2 regions of the Mesorhizobium sp. C416B genome follow, and region 1 is predicted to be linked to the other one. Evidence: predicted binding sites of a transcription regulator. Region 1 holds the regulator's gene; the other holds the start of a gene.
The links. Region 1 encodes PhoB, which activates phosphate uptake and scavenging genes when phosphate is short. Its sites were predicted from a motif close to TGTCATNNANCTGTCAT; they were not measured.

Region 2: the regulator PhoB is predicted to act here: its motif matches at 4,494-4,510, upstream of ugpB (sn-glycerol-3-phosphate ABC transporter substrate-binding protein UgpB).

The regions. Positions count from the first base shown of each region.
Region 1 covers NZ_CP100471.1:4,426,637-4,432,619, forward strand. Annotated here, with positions in the region: gene pstA (phosphate ABC transporter permease PstA) at 1-791, shown strand, start outside; gene pstB (phosphate ABC transporter ATP-binding protein PstB) at 809-1,633, shown strand; gene phoU (phosphate signaling complex protein PhoU) at 1,674-2,378, shown strand; gene phoB (phosphate regulon transcriptional regulator PhoB) at 2,395-3,084, shown strand; gene NLY43_RS21635 (ROK family protein) at 3,115-4,350, opposite strand; gene xylF (D-xylose ABC transporter substrate-binding protein) at 4,616-5,656, shown strand; gene NLY43_RS21645 (sugar ABC transporter permease) at 5,801-5,983, shown strand, end outside.
Region 2 covers NZ_CP100471.1:4,545,824-4,551,806, forward strand. Annotated here, with positions in the region: gene argH (argininosuccinate lyase) at 1-824, opposite strand, end outside; gene tlpA (thiol:disulfide interchange protein TlpA) at 859-1,551, shown strand; gene NLY43_RS22245 (bifunctional diguanylate cyclase/phosphodiesterase) at 1,651-4,098, opposite strand; gene ugpB (sn-glycerol-3-phosphate ABC transporter substrate-binding protein UgpB) at 4,573-5,883, shown strand; gene ugpA (sn-glycerol-3-phosphate ABC transporter permease UgpA) at 5,955-5,983, shown strand, end outside.

The DNA.
Region 1 (5,983 bases):
AGGTGTCCAACCAGCAGATCGACTGGATGAACAAGCTTAAAGCCGACGGCGTGATGGCCGAGCATTTCAACACCGGCCTGTTCACCTATGGCGCCTCCAGCCGGCCCGAAACGTCGGGCATGGGCGTGGCGATCATCGGCTCGTTCTACATGATGGTGATCGTGCTGTTGCTGGCGCTGCCGATCGGCGTCGCCGCCTCGATCTATCTCGAGGAATTCGCCAAGAAGAACCGCTTCACCGACCTGATCGAGGTCAACATCAACAATCTCGCGGCGGTGCCGTCGATCGTCTTCGGCCTGCTCGGCCTTGCCGTGTTCATCAACTTCCTCGGCATGCCGCGCTCGGCTTCCTTCGTCGGCGGCCTGGTGCTGACGCTGATGACGCTGCCGACCATCATCATCGCCACGCGCGCCGCCCTTGCCGCGGTGCCGCCGTCGATCCGCTCGGCGGCGCTCGGCCTCGGCGCCTCCAAGATGCAGATGGTGTTCCACCACATCCTGCCGCTTGCCGCTCCGGGCATCCTTACCGGCACCATCATCGGCCTGGCGCGTGCGCTCGGCGAGACAGCACCGCTGCTCTTGATCGGCATGGTCGCTTTCGTCGCCGATTATCCGACGACGCCTTTCGATCCGGCGACCGCGCTGCCGGTGCAGATCTATATGTGGGCAAACGAGGCTGAGCGCGCTTTTGTCGAGCGCATGTCCGGCGCCATCATCATCCTGCTCGTCTTCCTCATGGCCATGAACATCACCGCGATCGTGCTTCGGCGCCGGTTCGAGCGGCGCTGGTAGAAAAAAGGCAATTTGGTATGAACATCATGACCGAACAGTCCCTTGAAAATGCAGTGGGCGACAAAATGAACGCCAAGTCGAACGAAGTCATCAAGATGCGCGGCGACAAGGTCGGCGTCTTCTACGGCGAGAAGCAGGCGTTGTTCGACGTCAATCTCGACGTCCGCCAGAACCAGGTGACGGCGCTGATCGGCCCGTCCGGCTGCGGCAAGTCGACCTTCCTGCGCTGCCTCAACCGCATGAACGACACCATCGATTCGGCGCGGGTGACCGGCAAGATCACGCTCGATGAAGACGACATCTACGACAAGAACATCGATGTCGTCGAACTGCGCGCACGCGTCGGCATGGTGTTCCAGAAACCCAATCCGTTCCCGAAGTCGATCTACGAGAACGTCGCCTACGGCCCGCGCATCCATGGGCTGGCCAAGCGCAAGTCCGACATGGACCAGATCGTCGAGCAGAGCCTGAAGAAGGCGGCGATCTGGAACGAGGTCAAGGACCGCCTGCAGGAGCCCGGCACCGGCCTGTCCGGCGGCCAGCAGCAGCGCCTGTGCATCGCGCGCGCCATCGCCGTGTCGCCGGAAGTGATCCTGATGGATGAGCCCTGCTCGGCGCTTGATCCGATCGCCACCGCCCGTGTCGAGGAGCTGATCGACGAACTGCGCCAGAACTACACGATCGTCATCGTCACCCATTCGATGCAGCAGGCGGCGCGCGTGTCGCAGCGCACGGCGATGTTCCATCTCGGCTATCTCGTCGAGGAGGGCGCAACCGACAAGATGTTCACCAACCCCGACGACAAGCGCACCCAAGATTACATTACCGGCCGCTTCGGCTGAACCTTCCGGCGGGTGAATTTCAGGCACGAGGACCAAGATCATGGGTGAACATACCGTCGCCTCCTTCGATGAAGAGCTCGGGCAGATCAGCAAGCTGATCCGCGACATGGGCGATCTGGCAGGCTCGATGGTCAGCGGCTCGACCAGGGCGCTGCTCAATTCGGACAATGCGCTGGCACAGCGTGTCGTTTCCGACGACGCCATCATGGATGCGCGCCAGCGCGAACTGGACGACCGCGCCATCACGCTGATCGCCAAGCGCCAGCCGATGGCCAACGATCTGCGCGCCGTGGTCGGCTCGATCCGCATGGCCGGCGACCTCGAGCGCATCGGCGATCTCGCCAAGAACATCGCCAAACGCGTCGGCACCGTGGGCTTGAGCGTCACGCCGCGCGACCTCTCGCACTCCATCGATGCCATGGCGCAACTGGTGCTGATCCAGGTGCAAGGCGTCGTCGAGGAATATGCCGCCACCGATGCGGCAGCTCTTGCAAAACTCAGGAATGACGACGAGCGCATCGACGTCAAATACACGTCCGTGTTTCGTGAGCTCTTGACCTACATGATGGAAGACCCTCGCAACATCACCGCCTGCACGCATCTCTTGTTCTGCGCCAAGAATCTTGAGCGCATCGGCGATCATGTCACCAACATCGCCGAAAATGCGTATTATGTGCTGACCGGCCAGCAATTGCCCGCCAATCGTCCGAAGCAGGACGAGACGGCGATGGCCACGCCGGCCTGATGAGGGTGAACTGCCTATGATCGCGCCACGCATCATGGTCGTGGAGGACGAGGAGCCACTAGGCGTGCTCCTCCGCTACAACCTCGAATCCGAAGGCTATCAGGTCGAGGTGGTGACACGCGGCGACGAGGCCGAGATCCGCCTGCAGGAAAACGTGCCCGATCTCCTGGTGCTCGACTGGATGGTGCCGGCTGTTTCCGGCATCGAGCTCTGCCGGCGGCTTAGAGTGCGGCCCGAAACCGAGCGGCTGCCGATCATCATGCTGACCGCGCGCGGTGAGGAAAGCGACCGCGTGCGCGGCCTGTCCACCGGTGCCGACGACTATCTGGTCAAGCCATTCTCGACGCCGGAGTTCATGGCGCGCGTGAAAGCGCTGCTGCGCCGCGCCAAGCCGGAAGTGCTGTCGAGCGTGCTCAAGGTCGGCGACATCGTGCTCGATCGAGAATCGCACCGGGTCTACCGCAAGAAGAGCGAGATCAGGCTCGGACCGACCGAGTTCCGGCTGCTCGAATTCATGATGCGCCATCCCGGCCGCGTGTTCTCGCGCAGCCAACTGCTCGACAATGTCTGGGGCGAGACGATCTATATAGACGAGCGAACCGTCGACGTGCATGTCGGGCGGCTGCGCAAGGCCGTCAACAACGGCCGCATGCCGGATGTCATCCGTACCATTCGCGGCGCCGGCTACGCTATTAGGGAAGACTAGGATGCTGCGCGTCGCGCCGTTGCCGGCCATTCAGGCGACATGCTTGCCGGATTTCGCCTGAATGCCCGGCGCGAAAATCTCCTGGTCGACGAAGCCGAGCGCGCGCATGGCGCAGCCTTCGCGGATCAGCGGCAGCTCGTTGGGCTCGGTGTCGAAGGAGATCGATTTCGAGTGCTGGCCGCCGGCGGTCTGGGCGATCGCTTCGCGCAATGCCGGCTCGATCAGGTCGAAGGCGGCGGCGCTGACGCCGACCATGGCGACGGGTGCCGGATCGATCAGAGCAAACAGGCTGCCGAGGCCGAAGCCGAGCGCCTCACCGGCCCTGCGATAGGCTTCGCGCTCCGGGCCATCGGTTTCGCGGGCGCGCGCGGCGAGTGCGCGCATATCAGCGTCGCCGATATCGACCGGCTCGGCATCCTCGCCCATCATTTTGGCGCTGCGCCAGATGGCGTAGTTTCCGGCATAGGCCTCGACGCAGCCGCGCCGCCCGCAGCGGCAGAGCGCGCCGCCCGGACGGTGGATCATGTGGCCGAACTCGCCGCCCGAGGAATGGGTGCCGGTGAACAGTTCGCCTTTCAGCACCAGTCCCATGCCGATGCCGTGCGACAAGAGGATGGCGATAAAGTTGTCGCGGTAGCGCTCGGGCTGGCGCCATTGCAGCGCCACCGCCATCATATTGCAGTCGTTCTCCATGGTGGCCGGAATGCCGAATTCCACTTCCAACATGTCGGCGAAGGCAATGTCGGTCAGTGGCGTGATTGGCGACCACAGCATGGCGCGCGCCTGCGAATCGGTGATGCCCTGGATGCCCATGGCAATGCGGGCGATGCTCTGGACATCGAGGTCGGGATCCTCAAGCCGCCGCCGGACGATTGCTACGCATTCGCCAATCAGCTCGTCGCGCGGCTTGGTCAGCGTGTCCAGCCGGCGCTGTTCCTCGGCGACGACGTGGCCGGCATAGTCGATGACGGTGACGGACAGGAAATTGAGCGACAGCACGACGGTCATCACCGCCGCCGCTTCCGGGTTGAGGCCAAGGCCGACCTGCGGCCGGCCGCGTTTCAGTGCGCCTGTCTCGCCAGGTTTGCCTTCAATCAGGACGCCTTCTTGAATCAGATCAGACGAGATTGCCGATATGGTCGAGTGGCTGAGGCCGGTGGTCGCCGCAATCTCGGTCCGCGACGGCTGGCCGGCCCGGCGCACGGCCGAAATCACCATGGCACGGTTGCGACGGCGCAGATCGTCGTGGCGGATTCCAACCGACATTTGTTTCCTCCCGGCCTCCTCGCGCCTCATGATAGTGAAGGCGTTCGACGGCACCAGCCAAATATTGGCAGACGCCGGCAGCCCTGTCATTGTTTATTGCGGACCTCGAAAAAATTCGGCAAGGCCATCAGAATCCATCAGAATCGATGTTGACAGCGCCTTATCATTGAACCAGTATTTTTTCGAGGCTCGAAAAAATAGGGCCTCTGTGTGCCGGCCCTCGGGCCAGTTTTGTCGCGCCGCACGCGGCGCAGGGAGGATTATGATGAACAGATTTGCAGCCGCCATGCTGGCGGGTGTCGCCATGTCGCTGGCGCTGATGTCGGTCGCGCAGGCGAAGGACAAGGTCATCGGCGTGTCGTGGTCGAACTTCCAGGAAGAGCGCTGGAAGACCGACGAGGCGGCGATGAAAACGGCGATCGAGGCTGCCGGCGACAAGTACATTTCGGCCGACGCGCAGTCCAATCCCGGCAAGCAGCTGACCGACGTCGAAAGCCTGATCTCGCAGGGCGCCAACTCGCTGATCATCCTGGCGCAGGACGCCTCGGCCATCGGCCCGGCGGTGCAGAAGGCGCTGGACGAAGGCATTCCGGTCGTCGGCTATGACCGCCTGATCGAGAACAAGGACGTCTTCTACCTGACCTTCGATAACAAGGAAGTCGGCCGCATGCAGGCCCGCGAAGTGTTCAAGGCGAAGCCCGAAGGCAACTATGTCTTCATCAAGGGCTCGGGCTCGGATCCGAATGCCGATTTCCTGTTCTCGGGCTCGATGGAAGTGCTCAAGGAAGCCATCGACTCGGGCAAGATCAAGAATGTCGGCGAGGCCTATACCGATGGCTGGCTGCCGGCCAATGCCCAGAAGAACATGGAACAGTTCCTGACCGCCAATGACAACAAGGTCGATGCCGTGGTTGCGGCCAATGACGGCACCGCCGGCGGCGTTGTCGCCGCGCTGACGGCGCAGGGCCTTGCCGGAACGGTTCCGGTCTCCGGCCAGGACGGCGACCATGCCGCTCTGAACCGCATCGCGCTCGGCACGCAGACGGTGTCGGTGTGGAAGGACGCGCGCGAACTCGGCAAGAACGCCGCCGAGATCGCCTCGCAGCTTGCCGATGGCAAGAAGACGGGCGACATTGCCGGCGCCAAGGACTTCACCACGCCTGGCGGCAACACCGTCAAGTCGCTGTTCCTGACCCCCGTCGCGATCACCAAGGACAACCTCAACGTCGTCATCGACGCCGGCTGGATCAAGAAGGACGAAGTCTGCACGGGCGTCGCCGCCGGCAGCGTCGCGGCTTGCAACTGATCTCGACGACTTGAAGAAATGAGGCGCCGCGGCTGTCAAGCCGCGGCGTTTTCTCTACGAGAATTGTGTGTTTCCGCCATCGGCGGCAAACTTCTAGGCTGTGGTCCGGCATCCGCGCCAGACGGCAAGCCGCTGGAGGACATCATGACCGACACGACCTCAAATCCGCAGGCCGATACGGCACGAGCGTCTGAACTCGGCGCGGTCGCCCGGTTCCTGAAAGCGACCGAGCTCGACACGCGCATGCTCGGCATGGTCGGCGCGCTGCTGGTCATCTGGGTCGGCATACATATCCTGTCGGGTGGGCTTTTCCTGACGCCGCGCAAT
Region 2 (5,983 bases), 120 kb from region 1:
AGTCTGACAAAGCCGAATTGCGGCGTCGACCAGATGATGATTTCTTCGGCGAGCCGCGACAGATGCGTGGCGGAGATCGCCACCAGGCTCAAAAACTCCAGCGCGAAATCGCGGTCGGAGACGCTGTCCAGGGAATTGCGCATCGGCTCGCGGAAGCCGAGCGCCTTGGCGGTCTTGTGGCGATCGATCGGAAAACTGGTGCCGGCAAGCGCTGCCGCGCCGAGCGGGCTTTCATCCATCCGATCGATGGCGTCGCGGACGCGCGACAGGTCGCGCGAAAACATCTCGACATAGGCCATGCAATGGTGGCCGAAGGTCACCGGCTGCGCCGCCTGCATGTGGGTGAAGCCGGGCATCACGGTCGCCGCATGCTCCTCGGCGCGGTCGAGCAGGGCTGAGATCAGCCCCTTCAGCGCCTCGGCGACGCGAAAGCACTCGTCCTTGACCCAGAGCCGGAGATCCACCGCCACCTGGTCGTTGCGTGACCGCGCCGTGTGCAGGCGGCCGGCGGCCGGGCCGATCAGGTCGGCAAGGCGGGCCTCGATGTTCATGTGAATGTCTTCCAGCCGGGTCGAGAACTCGAACGTGCCGGCCTCGATCTCTTTCAGGATCGTGTTCAGCCCGTGAGCGATTTTTTCTTGATCGGCCGCCGAAATAATGCCCGTTTCAGCCAACATCTCGCTGTGGGCGATCGAACCTCTTATGTCTTGGGCATAGAGTTTGCGGTCGAACGAAATCGACGCGTTGATCGCTTCCATGATCGCGGCCGGACCCGAGGCAAAACGTCCGCCCCACATCTGGTTGCTGGCCTTCTTGTCGCTCATCGCTATAACCCGTGCTCCGGAGCAGTCTTAGAAAATGGCAGACGGTAACAGATACTTCCCGGCCCCGCGCCTGATCCTCGCCGCTTTGCTGGCGGGCGTGCTGGCCGGCGCGGTCGCGGTATATGTCAGCGAGAGCGGGTCTGGCAACAACGCAGCCACCGGCAGCGCACCTGCGGCCGGCGCGGGCAACAGCAAGAACGATGTCGCCTGCGCCGCCAAGAGCGACCGCGCCAAAAAGGTTGCCGCCGCGGCCACCGGCCAGGTGGCGGCATTGCTGCCCGCCGATCCGCCGCAATCGCTGAAAAGTCTCGCCTTCAACGGTCCCGACGGCAAGCCGATGACGATCGCCGATCATGCCGGCAAGACCGTGCTGCTCAATTTGTGGGCAACGTGGTGCGCGCCCTGCCGCGCCGAAATGCCGGCGCTCGACGCCTTGCAGAAGGAAAAGGGCAGCGATGCCTTCGAAGTGGTCGCGGTCAATGTCGATGCCGGCGACGATGTGAAGCCGAAGAAGTTCCTCGCCGATATCGGCATCGGGTCGCTCGGCTACTACCGCGATTCGACGCTGGCGCTGTTCAACGACGTCCAGACGCGCGGCTTGGCGCTAGGCCTCCCCGTCACCATGCTGATCGATGGCGAAGGCTGCCTGGTCGCGCATATGAACGGACCGGCCGAATGGTCGGGACCGGATGCCAAGCGCCTGGTCGAGGCCGCACTCGCCCCTTAGAGCGGTTCACCGTTTCGTCGAAACGGCTACCCGCGCTAACTTTTTTGTTTCGACGCAATTTCGGACGGAAAACCGTTTCACACTTTTCCTGAAATTGCTCTAGGCTGAGCGCAGGGCCGCCGCCGGCGGCAGCATCAAGATGCTGCCGCCGCATTGTTTGACGCTGGCGTCGTCTTGTGCCGCCGGCGCCGCGACGCCGGTAAGTTCGCTGAACGCCTCGATCGGGCTCGGCCGGCCTAGATAGTAGCCCTGGCCGATCTCGCAGGCCTCGGCGTCGAGGAATTTCAGCTCGCCCAGCGTCTCGACGCCCTCGGCCAGAACCGGCAGGCCGAGACCGCGGCCAAGCCCCAGAACGGCGCGCACGATGGCTGCCACCTGGCCGTTGCTGTCGACTGATTTGATGAATGAGCCGTCGATCTTGATCTTGTCGAAGGGGAAGGCGCGGAGATTGGACAGCGAGGAGTAGCCGGTGCCGAAATCGTCCATCGCCACACGCACGCCAAGCGCCTTCACCTGGCGCAAGGTCGCCAGCGCGCGCGGCATGTCCTTGACCAGCGCCGTTTCGGTGATCTCGAGTTCGAGCCTGCCGGGCGTCAGGCCGGAGCCGAGCAGGACTTCATGCACCTTGCGGCTGAAATTCGGATTGTGGAGCTGCACCGCCGAGACATTGACCGCGACGGTGAGAGGGTTCTTCCAGCGCGCTGCCTCGGCGCAGGCCGTCGCCAGCACCCATTCGCCGATCTGGATGATGACGCCGCTGTCTTCGGCCACCGGGATGAAGGTCGCCGGCGACACGTCGCCGCGCTGCGGATGGCGCCAGCGGATCAGCGCTTCGAACCCGACCATCCGCCCGCTGCTGATCTCCTTTTGTGGCTGGTAGACGAGGCGAAACTCATCGCGCGCCATGGCCTGGCGCAGTTCGTGCTCCATCACGCGCCGGTCTCGCGCCTCGGCGCCCATCGAGGCCTCGAAGTAACGGTAGGTGTCCTTGCCCTCGGCCTTGGCGCGGTAGAGCGCGGTGTCGGCGTGGCTGACCAGGAGTGTCGGCTCATCGGCGTCGAGCGGATAAAGTGCAATGCCGATGCTGGCCGACACCAGCCCGCCACCGACCGACAGCCGGTTTTCCTCGCGCATGGCCGCCAGCACCGCCTCGGCGATGCGGCCGGCCGCCTGCGGATCGGGAAGGTTTGGAGCGATGATGGCGAACTCGTCGCCGCCGAGACGCGCCAGCATCTGTCCGTGGCGGAGCACGGCGGAGGCGCATAGCGCCACCTTCTGCAGCATGGCATCGCCGGCGCCATGCCCGAACAGGTCGTTCACTTCCTTGAAGCGGTCGAGGTCGAGCAGCAGCAGCGCAAGATGCCCGCCCTTGCCGCCGCGGTCCATTGCGGCAATTTCGGCCTCGAGCCGGCCGGAGAAACTGCGGCGGTTGGGGAGCCCGGTCAGCGGGTCGAAATGGGCGAGGCGCAGTATCTCCTGCTCGGCCTTCCTGCGTTCGCGGATGTCGCGCACGGCGACCACGCTGTGCCGCTTGCCGCAATAGTCGATGCTCCTGGCGATAAGTTCGACGGGGATGGTGGCGCCGTCATGGGCTCTGAGCTCCGCTTCCTGTGCCTGTCCGCTGCAGTCGGACATGCCGGCCGCGGTGCGTTCGCCGAAGAGGTCGCCAAGCAGCATCGCGTTCAGCACTTCCGGCGCAATGCCGGTTAGCGCGGCGATGCTGTCATTGGCGCTGACGATGCGGGCGCCGTCGCATACGATCAGGCCCTCGACGGCGGCGTTGGCGAGGCCGTGCATGCGCTCGGCCTCGATCTTGTGACGACGGAAGCGCAGGTCGATCCACAATGCTGCGGCTGAAAGCACCAGGATAGCCAGGCTGACAGCAGCGGCGGCGAAGGCCTGCGACATCGGTTCGACCGTGAACTGCGATATCTCGATGGAGGAGTCCGGGAAGATCGACACCGCGCCCATCGCGATGAAGTGCAGGCTGCAGATCGCCAGCGTCAACAGGATGGCGGCGGCGATTGTGGCCTGCATGGACGGCCGTCGCAACACGACCAGCAGCGCCAGCGCGGCGAGGGTGACGCCTGTCAGCACCGAGACGCCGACCAGCAGCGGGTTCCAGACGATGCGCCCTTCGACCTCGAAGGCGGCCATGCCGATATAGTGCATGGCGGCGATACCGGCGCCGAGGACGGCGCCGCCGACCAGAGGGTAGTCGATGCCCCGGCGCAAGGTGGCGATCCACATGCCCGCGGCGGTCAGGGCGACGGAACCGGCGAGCGAAAGCGCCGACATTTCCGCATTGTAGGCGTTGGGGATTCCGGGAGAAAAGGCAAGCATTGCGATGAAATGCGTCGCCCAGATACCGAAGCCGGTGGAAGTGGCTGCTATCATCAGCCAGGTATAGCGGTTGCGCTCGCTCGAGCGGTCGACATGGCGAAGCAGGTTGACCGCCGAGAAGGAAGAAATACCGCAAATGAGCGCTGCCAGTGCGACCAGTCTCAGATCGTGCTCATGCACGATACAATTATAGACCGTCAGCATCTCGCCCCACCTGCTCTCCCACAGCAATCAAGCCGTCCACTTGATTAGTATGTCGCGCTTGACGAAGAATCGGTTATGCGAACTACAACTACAGCGGGTTTTTCGGGTTGTACCTTGCGGCGATCCTGTCTCATTCCAGACAGGGTCACAGCAGCGCTTGGCGCGATGCCGCTCTACCGATCTCGATCTGGCCGAGCGCCGGTATGGCGGCCGCATGGTACAGGTGCGTGGCGCTGTCACGGGGGCCCTTCATGCATCGCCGGCGGTCGGCGATCGTCGCAGGCCCACCGCGCCCATGTATCGCTGAGCCGGCTTGGCATTTCTCTCTGTCCTCGTTGCAGAGCGAGGGGGCGCGAAGTTAGCCGGGTATGAAATTCACGAAACAGCAACAAATCCGTTGTCCGATTGTCATCAGCGACACATATTGCCTTTGCGGGAGTGCCCCTTTCGCCAATGACAAACGGGAGATGAAACATGAAGTTGTTCGGCTTTGCGGCCGGTGTTGCCGCCACCTTGACCCTGCTTTCCACCACCTCCGCCTTCGCCGCCACCCAGATCAGTTGGTGGCATGCAATGACCGGCGCCAATGCCGAGGTGGTCGACAAGATCGCCAACGATTTCAATGCCAGCCAGAGCGACTATGAAATTCTCCCTGTTTTCAAGGGCACCTATCCCGAAACGCTGAATGCCGGCATCGCTGCCTTTCGTGCGGGGCAAGCGCCCGATATCATCCAGGTGTTCGACGTGGGTACCGGCGTCATGATGGCCGCCGAAGGTGCGATCAAGCCGGTGGCCGATGTGCTGACCAGCGCCGGCGTGACCTTCGACAAGAGCCAGTATTTGCCCGGCATCGTCGGCTACTATTCGAAGCCGGACGGGACCATGCTGTCCTTCCCCTATAATTCCTCGTCGCCCATCCTCTACTACAACAAGGATATCTTCCAGAAGGCCGGGCTTGATGTGAACAATCCGCCAAAGACCTGGAACGAGGTGTGGGAAGCCGCCAAGAAGATCAAGGCGAGCGGCGCCGCTTCCTGCGGCTATACCTCGACCTGGTTGACCTGGATCCACCTTGAGGCCTTCGCTGCCTGGAACGACGTTTCCTATGGCACCAACCAGAACGGACTTGCCGGAACCGACGTCGAGCTCAAGATCAATGCGCCGATCTTCGTCAATCATTTCCAGGCCCTCGCCGACCTGGCCAAGGACGGCACCTTCAAATATGGCGGCCGTACATCCGAAGCCAAGCAGATCTTCCTTGCCGGAGAATGCGGCATCTTCACCGAATCGTCGGGGGGTCTCGGTGACATCGTCAAGTCGGGCATGAACTACGGCATCGGCCAGCTTCCCTATGATAGTGACGCCAAGGGCGCGCCCCAGAACACCACGCCGGGCGGCGCCAGCCTGTGGGTGTTCGGCAACAAATCGGACGAGGAATACAAGGGCGTCGCGGCGTTCTTCTCCTACCTGTCCAAGACCGAAGTGCAGGAGTATCTGCACCAGAAGTCGGGTTATCTGCCGGTGACGCTCGCTGCCTATGAGGCGACCAAGAAGTCCGGCTTCTATGACAAGAATCCGGGCCGTGAGACGCCGATCCTGCAGATGCTGGGCAAGGCGCCGACCGAGAACTCGAAGGGCGTGCGCCTCGTCAACCTGCCGCAGGTGCGCGACATCGAGAATGAGGAGTTCGAGAAGATGCTGGCCGGCCAGCAGACTGCGCAGCAGGCGCTCGACAACGCGGTCGCACGCGGCAACAAGGCGATTCAGGAAGCGATCGGAAATTGAAGCGATTTGTCAGTTGAACCTCGTCCACGCGGACCCGCGTGGACGACTTCCTGAACAGCGAGGGAACCACACTGTCTCCACGCGTCGTCTTTCCCAACAA